Regions from separate parts of the Oenococcus sp. genome, predicted to be linked through region 3. Evidence: predicted binding sites of a transcription regulator. Region 3 holds the regulator's gene; each other region holds the start of a gene.
What was found. The regulator LexA, encoded in region 3, represses DNA repair genes until DNA is damaged. The targets are predictions, from matches to a motif close to CNAACANNTGTTNG.
Positions count from the first base shown of each region.

Region 1: ABF487_RS00255 (sigma factor) is a predicted target of LexA. The motif match lies at 1,372-1,385, and genes of this name have one in related genera.
Region 2: ABF487_RS07580 (replication-associated recombination protein A) is a predicted target of LexA. The motif match lies at 2,004-2,017, and genes of this name have one in related genera.

Region 1 covers NZ_JBDNNF010000001.1:56,599-59,876, forward strand. Annotated here, with positions in the region: gene nusG (transcription termination/antitermination protein NusG) at 1-454, opposite strand, end outside; gene secE (preprotein translocase subunit SecE) at 528-704, opposite strand; gene ABF487_RS00255 (sigma factor) at 749-1,312, opposite strand; gene rlmB (23S rRNA (guanosine(2251)-2'-O)-methyltransferase RlmB) at 1,519-2,253, opposite strand; gene ABF487_RS00265 (Mini-ribonuclease 3) at 2,246-2,650, opposite strand; gene ABF487_RS00270 (transporter substrate-binding domain-containing protein) at 2,721-3,278, shown strand, end outside.
Region 2 covers NZ_JBDNNF010000006.1:29,464-32,741, reverse strand. Annotated here, with positions in the region: gene fusA (elongation factor G) at 1-928, opposite strand, end outside; gene rpsG (30S ribosomal protein S7) at 943-1,413, opposite strand; gene rpsL (30S ribosomal protein S12) at 1,426-1,839, opposite strand; gene ABF487_RS07580 (replication-associated recombination protein A) at 2,077-3,278, shown strand, end outside.
Region 3 covers NZ_JBDNNF010000002.1:261,774-265,051, forward strand. Annotated here, with positions in the region: gene ABF487_RS03750 (CPBP family intramembrane glutamic endopeptidase) at 1-699, opposite strand, end outside; tRNA gene ABF487_RS03755 (tRNA-Ser) at 782-870, opposite strand; gene lexA (transcriptional repressor LexA) at 921-1,559, opposite strand; gene ABF487_RS03765 (DUF896 domain-containing protein) at 1,688-1,993, shown strand; gene ABF487_RS03770 (YneF family protein) at 1,997-2,203, shown strand; gene ABF487_RS03775 (lysophospholipid acyltransferase family protein) at 2,234-2,857, opposite strand; gene ABF487_RS03780 (methyltransferase) at 2,878-3,278, shown strand, end outside.

The DNA of each region.
Region 1 (3,278 bases), on a different contig from region 3:
TTACTTTGCCTTCCATACCATTCATGGCACCACCAACAATTGAAACCGTCTCGCCGACTTCAACATTCAGATCATCAACTTTGCGTTCGATCAGGCCCATGCGGTGCATGATCCGGTCAATCTCATCTTTCGTTACAGGGTTTGGCTTTGATCCTTGTCCATGAGAACCCAAGAATCCAGTCACACCAGGCGTGTTACGGACAACATACCAAGATTGGTCTGTCATCACCATTTCAACCAGCACATAACCAGGGAAATCGTTTTCGACAACCTTTTTCAATTCACCATTAGGCCCAGTCTTAATCGTTTCGTTTTCCGGCACAATGACCTGAAAAATGAAATCAGTCATGCCCATTGATTCACGACGCTGCTCTAAGTTTAGTTTGACACGATTTTCGTAACCAGAATAGGTATGAACCACGTACCAATCCTTTTGTAATTCTTGTTCAACCATTATTGCCTCTTTTTAATCAAAATAAAAAACCTCGGTCGCCCTTGGTCTCTTTAATAACAATTTTAACTGATTTTTATCGATTCATCAACAAGCGAACGCCAAGTCCGACTAAATAATCAACAATTCCAAGAAAGCCGGCAAAAAAAATCGCACTGAAGATCACATAGCTTGTGTCCCGACTGGTCTCACTGCCATTCAGCCAAGTCACTTTTTTCATTTCTGCAATTGTACCTTTAATATAGCGAATCATAGTTAAGTTCATTCTAACAGATTTTTTCCATCTGCTTATGTCCATTATTCGCCTAAACCATAAAAATGTGCGTAAATATCTCTGGTCACACGCTTTTTCCGATAATCCAGCGAGTGTGCTTTGACCTGCTTTTGAACAATTTGCGCCTGTTTTAAATCACCAAACAGTTCTTTAATGGCAAGCGATTCTTTGTCGCCAGCCCGAAAATCAGTTTGACTGATCGCATCCTCAAAATCCATTTTTGTCTGCGCCTGATTCCAACCGTGATCTACCGGATCATATCCGTTAAAGGCCAGTTCTTCTAAGGACACATTCTGGCGACGGTTCTGTTCCTTTTTAGAATAACTTTTACGCAGCAGATCCATAGCTTTATGCTGCAGTGCAGCGTAATAATAGGTGGTAAATTTGCAGTTCCCATTTGTATGGTAACGACGCACTGCGTGCATGAGAACCGTCAAACACTCACTTTCCCAATCATCCAGCTCCAAAACATTGCTTAAATAATGATAATAAATTTTTCTGACTAATCCCTTAGTGACCAAAATAATGTGTTCATAACCCGTCTCATCCCCTTGACTAATTTTATTCAGTGCCTTTTCTATCCGCATCAACTTAACCTCTTCCAAAATTTAAAGTCAGCTTAGCTTACACGATCGATTAGGATAAGCGAATATATGTTCGTATTTTCAGGAATTATCGTGAATAATGTTTTACTAATAATTAAAGGGCACTCGGGGGCGGTGGCTTTTTTCAACAGAAAAAACCGCTCAGCTGAGAACAAAGTATTAAAATAATAAAATTTTAATAGATTACATTAAGACCCAATGCGGCGGCTATTAAAGCCTTGATAGATTAATAATGCGGCAGCAACGCCGGCATTCAGCGACTGCACGTGCCCGACCATTGGAATCGTCAGCATTTGATCAACTTTCTTTTTAGTCTGCGGCGAAATGCCGCGTCCTTCATTGCCGATGACCAATGCGACTGGTCCTTTAGCATTCCATTGGGTATAGTCCTGACCTTTCATATCCGTGCCGAAAATCCAAAAGCCCGCATCTTTTAAACTGTCAATAGCATTATTGATGTTGGCCACGCGGGCAACTGGGACGTGCTCAATTGCTCCGGTTGAGATTTTAGCAACTGTTTGCGTCAATTGGACGGCACGTCTTTTCGGAATAATGATCCCATCAATGCCTGCTGCATCAGCCGTTCGTAAAATCGAACCTAAATTCTGCGGATCTTCGATCTCATCTAAAATAACCAAAAAAGGGTCGTGATCAGTTTTTTTGGCTAGAATTTCTGGCAATGACACGTAACTGTAGGCTTCTATTTCAACTGCCACACCTTGGTGGTTGCCATGATCGGTCAATTCGTCCAAACGTCGGTTATCAACTTTAACAATCGGCTGATGACCAATAACAGCCTTCTTTTCAATCTCCAAAACACGATTTTTTGCCAGAGAATCGCTTAAATAAATACGGCTGACGCTTTTATTGTTATCCAGCGCCTCGATGGCGGCATGAATCCCGTATACAACTTCTTTAGCCACGTGTCTGCCCGCTTTCTACTTTCTCTATCATCCAATTAATGATCTGATCCAAACGCTTTTGATCATTTTTTAAATACAAGTAACCCAAAACAGCTTCAACACCCGTCGAAATCTGATAGGTAGCAAAATCAGTATTTTTGGCCTTCGTATGCGGATGCGAATTGCGCCCGCGTTTATAAATCTCGGTCTCTTCTTCAGTTAAAATGTGTTCTTCTTCTAATAAAAAGTAAAGCTTGGCATGTGCTTTGGCAGCAACAAATTCCTTGGATCGTTTTTGAAGATCGTTCACTTTTGTTAATCCCGTGGAAAGTAAATAAGTTCTAATTTTCAGTTCATCAACGGCATCGCCGATAAAAGCCAGCGAAAGTCCATTGAAACCCTTGACATCTGCAATCATGGTCTTTATTATAGTGTGCAATTCACTTATTTTAGTGTGAAGATTTAATTATTTAGGAGAAAGTTTTAAAATGAAAAAATTAGTAAGCAAGTTTTTTAGCGGTTTAGTGTCGGCGATTGCAGTTACTGGTATTTTTGCGACAGCTGGAAGTCAAGTTCAAGCGGCGGGAAATAAACAGGATGTGCTGTATTCGAAGATCAAAACCCGAGGAAAATTGATTGTTGGTACGTCTGCTGATTTCCCGCCGTATGAATTTTTAGCACAAAAGAATGGCAAGCAGACGCCAGCAGGTGCCGATATGAGTTTGGCTAAAAGGTTGGCTAAGGGTCTGGGCGTCAAACTAGAAATCAAAAATATGTCTTTTGATTCTCTACTCGTGGCTCAAAAATCCGGCAGAGTTGATGTCTTAATTGCCGGCATGGGTTCAACGCCGGAAAGAAAAAAACAAGTAGATTTTTCAATTCCATATTACACAGCGAAAGAGACTCTTGTCATCAACAAATCTGAAGCCAAGAAAATTAAGTCTTATAAAAACTTAGCTGGTAAAAGAGTTGGCGTTCAAACCTCAGCACGTCAGGAAAGTCTGATCAAAAGCTCATTGGCGAAAAATAAACTCTCAGCTGCTCAT
Region 2 (3,278 bases), on a different contig from region 3:
CGACTTCTTTGCCCGTTTCAGGATCAGTCGCCGTATAAGGACGGACTTCCAATGGTGATGGCAAATAGTCAACCACCGCATCCAGCATCAGCTGAACACCCTTATCTTTATAAGCAGAACCAGCAAGTACTGGATAGAACTTCAAAGCCAAAGTGGCGCGACGGATAGCAGCTTTCAGATCGGCAACAGAAATTGTTTCCTCGCCAAGGTACTTCTCCATCAATTCATCATCAACATCAGCAACCGCTTCAATTAACTCTTCACGCTTTTCTTCAACTAGATCCTTCAAATCATCAGGAATTGGGCGGGTCTCCCACTCCGTTCCCAATTTATCATCCGGATACCAGGCTTGACGCTCGATTAGATCAATCACACCAGCGAAATCATCTTCGGCACCGATTGGCCACTGAATAGCTTTGGCATTAACATCCAGGCGTTCCTTTAAGGAATCAACAGACATCTGAAAATCGGCACCCAATTTGTCCATTTTGTTAACAAACACAAGACGCGGTACCGAATAAGTCGTTGCCTGCCGCCAAACTGTTTCAGTCTGTGGTTCAACACCGGCCGCACCATCCAAAACAGCGATCGCACCATCCAAAACACGCAGAGAACGTTCAACTTCAATCGTGAAGTCCACGTGTCCTGGTGTATCGATAATGTTGACACGGTAAGGCGTATCCTTCCATTGTTCGTGGAAACCATGCCAAATGGCAGTCGTGGCAGCGGATTGAATCGTGATACCACGTTCCTTTTCCTGATCCATGAAGTCCATCTGTGAAGCACCATCATGGGTTTCACCAATTTTATGAATTTTACCCGTGTAATAAAGGATACGCTCGGTCGTTGTCGTCTTACCGGCATCGATATGAGCCATGATCCCAATATTGCGGGTCCTCTCTAGAGGGAATTCGCGAGTAGCAGCCATATTATCTCCTTTTATTACCAACGATAATGGGCAAAGGCACGGTTCGCCTCGGCCATTTTATGCGTGTCATCGCGCTTCTTGACTGAAGCACCGGTGCCGTTGGCGGCATCTAAAATTTCTTTGGATAAACGCTCTTCCATGGTCCGCTCAGAACGCAAACGCGCATACTGCACAATCCAGCGAAGTCCTAAGGTCGTACGCCTTTCTGGACGAACTTCGATAGGTACTTGATAGTTAGAACCGCCGACACGGCGTGCTTTAACTTCCAAGACAGGCATCACATTTTCCATAGCTTGCTGGAAAACTTCGACTGGGTCGTTACCAGTCTCAGCTTGGATACGCTCAAAAGATTTGTAAAGAATCGATGAGGCCGTACCGCGCTTTCCATCAAGCATTAACTTGTTGATCAAACGACTAACAAGTTTTGAATTATAAATTGGATCTGGCAACACTTCTTGTTGCTTTGTATAAGCTTTTCTAGGCATTGGTCTACTCCTTTACTTCTTTGGACGCTTTGCGCCGTATTTAGAGCGTCCATTCATACGGCCGTCAACTCCGGCAGTATCAAGGGCACCACGAATAATATGATAACGGACACCAGGAAGATCCTTAACACGTCCGCCACGGATCAGAACAACAGAGTGTTCCTGAAGGTTGTGGCCGATTCCTGGAATGTAAGCTGTCACTTCATACTGGTTGGAAAGACGAACACGAGCGTACTTACGCAAAGCAGAGTTCGGCTTTTTTGGCGACATGGTTCCGACACGTGTCGCAACACCGCGCTTTTGCGGCGCAGTATTTCTAGTTTGCTTTTTGGACATTGAGTTATATCCAAAGTTCAAAGCTGGGACCTTAGACTTGAATGTCTTGGGCTTACGAGGCTTGCGAACTAATTGGTTAATAGTTGGCATATATTTCTCCTAAAATAATTGAATAATACTGGGTATTTCTTGCTTTTTTAAGTGCCTGTCCACAGTACCAGGCGTGTCCTAATTTGGACTTTAAAAAATGCTTTAAACCGCACAAAAGCGCAAGAAAGCACGGAACTAGTATATAACACCCGGCCTTCAGCCGTCAACCGTTTGTTTCCATTAAACATAGCAGACCGCAAATTTTTCATAATGGCCCATTTCCACTAAAATAGAGCTATGAATACACAACCATTGGCCTATCGCATGCGGCCGGAAAAAATCGAAGATGTTGTCGGCCAGCAGCATTTGATCGGACCAGGTAAAATTATCTGGCGCATGGTACAAGCACACCGTCTGTCTTCTATGATATTATATGGCGCTCCTGGGACTGGAAAGACTTCTATTGCTTCGGCGATTGCCGGTTCTACAGACCTCTCCTTTCGAATTTTAAATGCTGCCACAGATGGCAAAAAAGAATTGCAGGAAGTGGCCGAAGAGGGCAAAATGTCTGGATCGGTCGTCCTTTTATTGGACGAAATTCATCGTTTGGACAAGACGAAACAAGATTTTCTGCTGCCCCATCTGGAATCTGGACGAATTATTTTAATCGGTGCGACTACAGAAAATCCTTATTTATCTGTCACGCCGGCCATCCGCTCCCGCTGCCAGATTTTCCAAGTCCAGCCTTTGTCTGAAGACGACATCAAAAAGGCCGTCGATCGTGCTTTGACCGATAAACAAAGGGGCCTGGGCAATTATAATGTTAAATTGGATCCTGACGCTGAAAACCAATTGGCTACCGCCACAGACGGTGATCTGCGAAGCTCGCTCAATGGTTTGGAACTAGCTGTGCTTTCAACTAAGCCCGTTGGCGATAAGAAAGAAATTCACATCACTCTGCCAATCATCGAAGAAACGATCCAACGCAAATCAATGTCAGGTGATAAAAACGGTGATGCCCATTACGATGTCATTTCGGCCTTTCAAAAATCAATACGAGGTTCGGACGCGGATGCCGGCATTTATTATTTAGGTCGAATTTTAGAAGCCGGCGACTTGGCCATCGCAGCCAGACGCCTACTAGTTATCGCCTATGAAGATATCGGCTTGGCTAACCCCAATGCAGCTGCACACGCCGTCCAAGCCGTAACTGCGGCCTTGCAATTGGGTCTTCCCGAAGCGCGCATCCCTTTGGCAAACGCGGTTATCGAGCTGGCCTTGTCGCCTAAATCAAATTCCGCTTACATGGCGATTAACCAGGCGATGGAAAAAATTGAAAGCAGCAGCACTGGCGATGTGCCGATTCATCTGAAAAACACACGTAATTGGGGCAAATCCAAAGACGAACAAATCGATTACCTCTATCCGCATGATTTTCCCAATGACTGGGTGGCCCAACAATACTTGCCTGATAAGATCAAAAACCAGCAGTTTTTCCA
Region 3 (3,278 bases):
CAAGCCGAAAATGGCTTGCGGATTGGCTGCAAAAGCTAAACCATCGATAAGAGCGTGTATCAGGATCGTGACTGATAGATTCTTACTGAATATGTAGGCGGAGGCGAAAATGAGCCCGAGTGCAAACACATAAATCATTTGAATTGCTGTCACGGCTATACTGGCCGAAAAAAGATTAATCAAATGCAGGCCAGCAAAAAACATCGCTGACAATAAATTGGCTGCTAAGAAACTAAATGTACGGCTTCCTTGAGATAACAGGTTTCCCAGCATTAGTCCACGCGCGGCATACTCTTCAAAAATGCCGACCGAGAGCGAAACTGCTAGGGCAGTAAAAAGTTCGAAGGGGCTTAAATGGTGACTTTGGCTTGAAAACACGAGCAAGTTTATCAAAACGAATAAGATACTAGGGGAAGCTACTTTTAGTCCAAGAAAGAAACTGTGATTAAAAAAAGAAACTCTGATTTTAAAAAAGAAATGATTAAACAAGAAAATGAACAGAATGGCAAATGACTCGCCTAGAATTGCCAACCAGCTTAACAAAAAAGGATCCCGATTTACCGCAAGCGTACTGTTATAAAATAACAAGCGGTAAACAGAAATAAGAATTGAGCCCAGGATTGAACCAAGGATCAAAGAAATAATCGTCGAGAAAAAAATTAAAAAGGATTTTAAGAGTACGTCTCTTTTACTTTTCACTTCAGTGCATTGCTCCCTTTTTAAGTAATAGACAAATATTGGCTCAAATAATATCTGATTTGTCTGTTTGAGAGAAATTGGAAGGAGACACGGGGATTCGAACCCCGGCGCCGACTCTACATCGGTTCGGCGGATTTCGAGTCCGCTGCATTACCGCTCTGCCATATCTCCGAGCTACAAAAACCATTCTAACAAATAAGCGGCTTTTTCAGCAATAAAGTTTAATAAATTGAATTACGATACAGACCAACAACTTTGCCCAAAATGGCAACGTTATGAACAATAATCGGCGCCATCGTGTCATTTTCAGGCTGTAAGCGATAGTGCCCAGCTTCTTTAAAGAAACGCTTGACTGTGGCTTCGCCTTCGCCATTACCAAAGTCACTGGTCATGGCCACAACAATATCACCATTGTCTGCATAATCTTGTTTGCGGACGAAAACCATATCGCCATCTAAGATACCGATATTGATCATCGACGTTCCTGAAACTCGCAAAACAAAAAGATCACCTTCAAAACGTTCAAGATCATCCGGAAGGGGGAGAAACTCGGTGGCATTTTGTTCGACGGCCAGGATAGGCATACCAGCGGTCACAATTCCGATAACCGGTACTTTACCGGGTGTTACGGGGACACCGAGAGCCCTAAGGCCCTTTTCGGTAATTTCGATAGCACGCGGTTTGGTTGGATCTTTGTGTAACAACCCATGCTTTTCCAGACGTTCGATATGACCGTGAACAGTTGAAGTAGATGAAAGCCCAACCGCTTCGCCGATTTCACGCACAGTAGGGGGATACCCTTTTTCGTTCTGTTTTTCGTATATATAGCGGAGCACACCGAGTTGTTTTGTTTCAGTCATTTGAATCCCTTCCTGCTAAGATATTGCTATATGCAATTATAACCAAACATTTCAAGTAAAACAAACACATGTTCGTTAAATTTAAGAAAATCATTATTTTTTGTATAATGCAAGTATGGAGATTTCTGATGACAGATAATTCAAGATCCGAAGAGGAACATAATGAACCGAAATTCATCGTTGACGAAGATGAGCAGGCTGCAAATGAGGCTTTGAGAGCGAGAATTAACGAATTGGCTGCAAAGCAAAAGACGGCTCAAGGATTGACTGAGTCAGAGAAAGAAGAGCAGAAAACACTTCGAGCAGCTTTTTTGGCAAATTTTCGTAAAGCTTTTCGATCTCAGGTTGAAATGATGCAGATTTTCGATAAGAATGGTAAAGAAGTTACTCCTAAAAAGGTAATTGATATTCAAAAAAAGAAAGGATTGAGATAGAAAATGGACTGGATATGGTTTGTACTGATTGGACTGGTTATTGGTTTTGCAGCGGGAATGATTGTTTCTCGTTTTACACTGAAAAGTTATCTTAAAAAGAATCCACCAATCAATGAGCAGATGCTTCGTCAGTTGGGTGCTTCGATGGGCAGAAATTTGAGCCAAAAGCAGATCAACCAGATGATGGCGCAAATGAAAAAAAATTATTAAAAAAACAAACCCAGTTTGAGGTTTGTTTTTTTATTCTTGATTCTTTTTTTCCGGATGCTGGTCAACATAATGCCAATCTTTATCAATTTGCTGATCAAGTTGGGCAAACGCAGCCTGCATTTTCGGAATTGTTTCTTCAATTGAATCTTTTCGGCCGACCTTGATAACTGGTCCGAAGGCAATCGTCGTTGATCCCCGCCGAAAGAGGCCTTTAAAGCTTAACGGTCCTTGGTAGACAACTGGCAGAAGACTTTTACCGGACATCTTTGCGATTAGTACCGCTCCACCTTCTAGCTGAGATGAGTGTCTGGAACCCGAAGGGAAAATCATGAAATTGCGACTGCCGCTTTTCAATTCTTTGACGGGAATTTTAATCGCTGATGGGCCTGGATTTTGTCGGTCAACGGAGAATACGCCAACTTTTTTAAGAGCCCAAGCGAAAAGTTTGTTTTTAAAAAGCTCCTTCTTCCCCATGAAAATAAATTTCTTGGGCAAAAGAGCGATCGCAAACCACAAGGGATCCCACCATGTGCGATGTGGTGCGACAAGAATGAATTGTTCATTTTCAGGGATATTGGCGCGGCCTTGAATGTTCAGTTTGCCATTTATTATCCAGCGAATAGCTTGAATGATTCGAAAAAGGAACACGTACATGACTATTATTATATAGAGAAATGGCAAAAAACATCTTACAATCACAGGAAAAAATTGAAAACGTCACAGATTCACTCAAAATTATTCAGAACAATTCTCTGCCTAAGTTCGGGATTGATGCTTTGATTCTGGCTGATTTTATTGATGGAAGCCATTCTCAAAAGCAGAAAGCTGCTGACTTTGGATCCGGCAGCGGCATCATCGGGTTGGCTTATGCACGCAAAAGCAGCGGCAAAATTTCTTTGATTGAAATTGATTCAGAATTATGCGAGTTAGAAAAAAGATCAGTCCAATTGAATAATCTTGAAGATCGGGTTCAAAGTTTCCGAGCGGATGTCAACCAGCTTGCTGACATTTTTCAACTGAATTCGCTGGATTTGATTATGTCCAATCCACCGTATTTTGACGAGAGAAACTATGC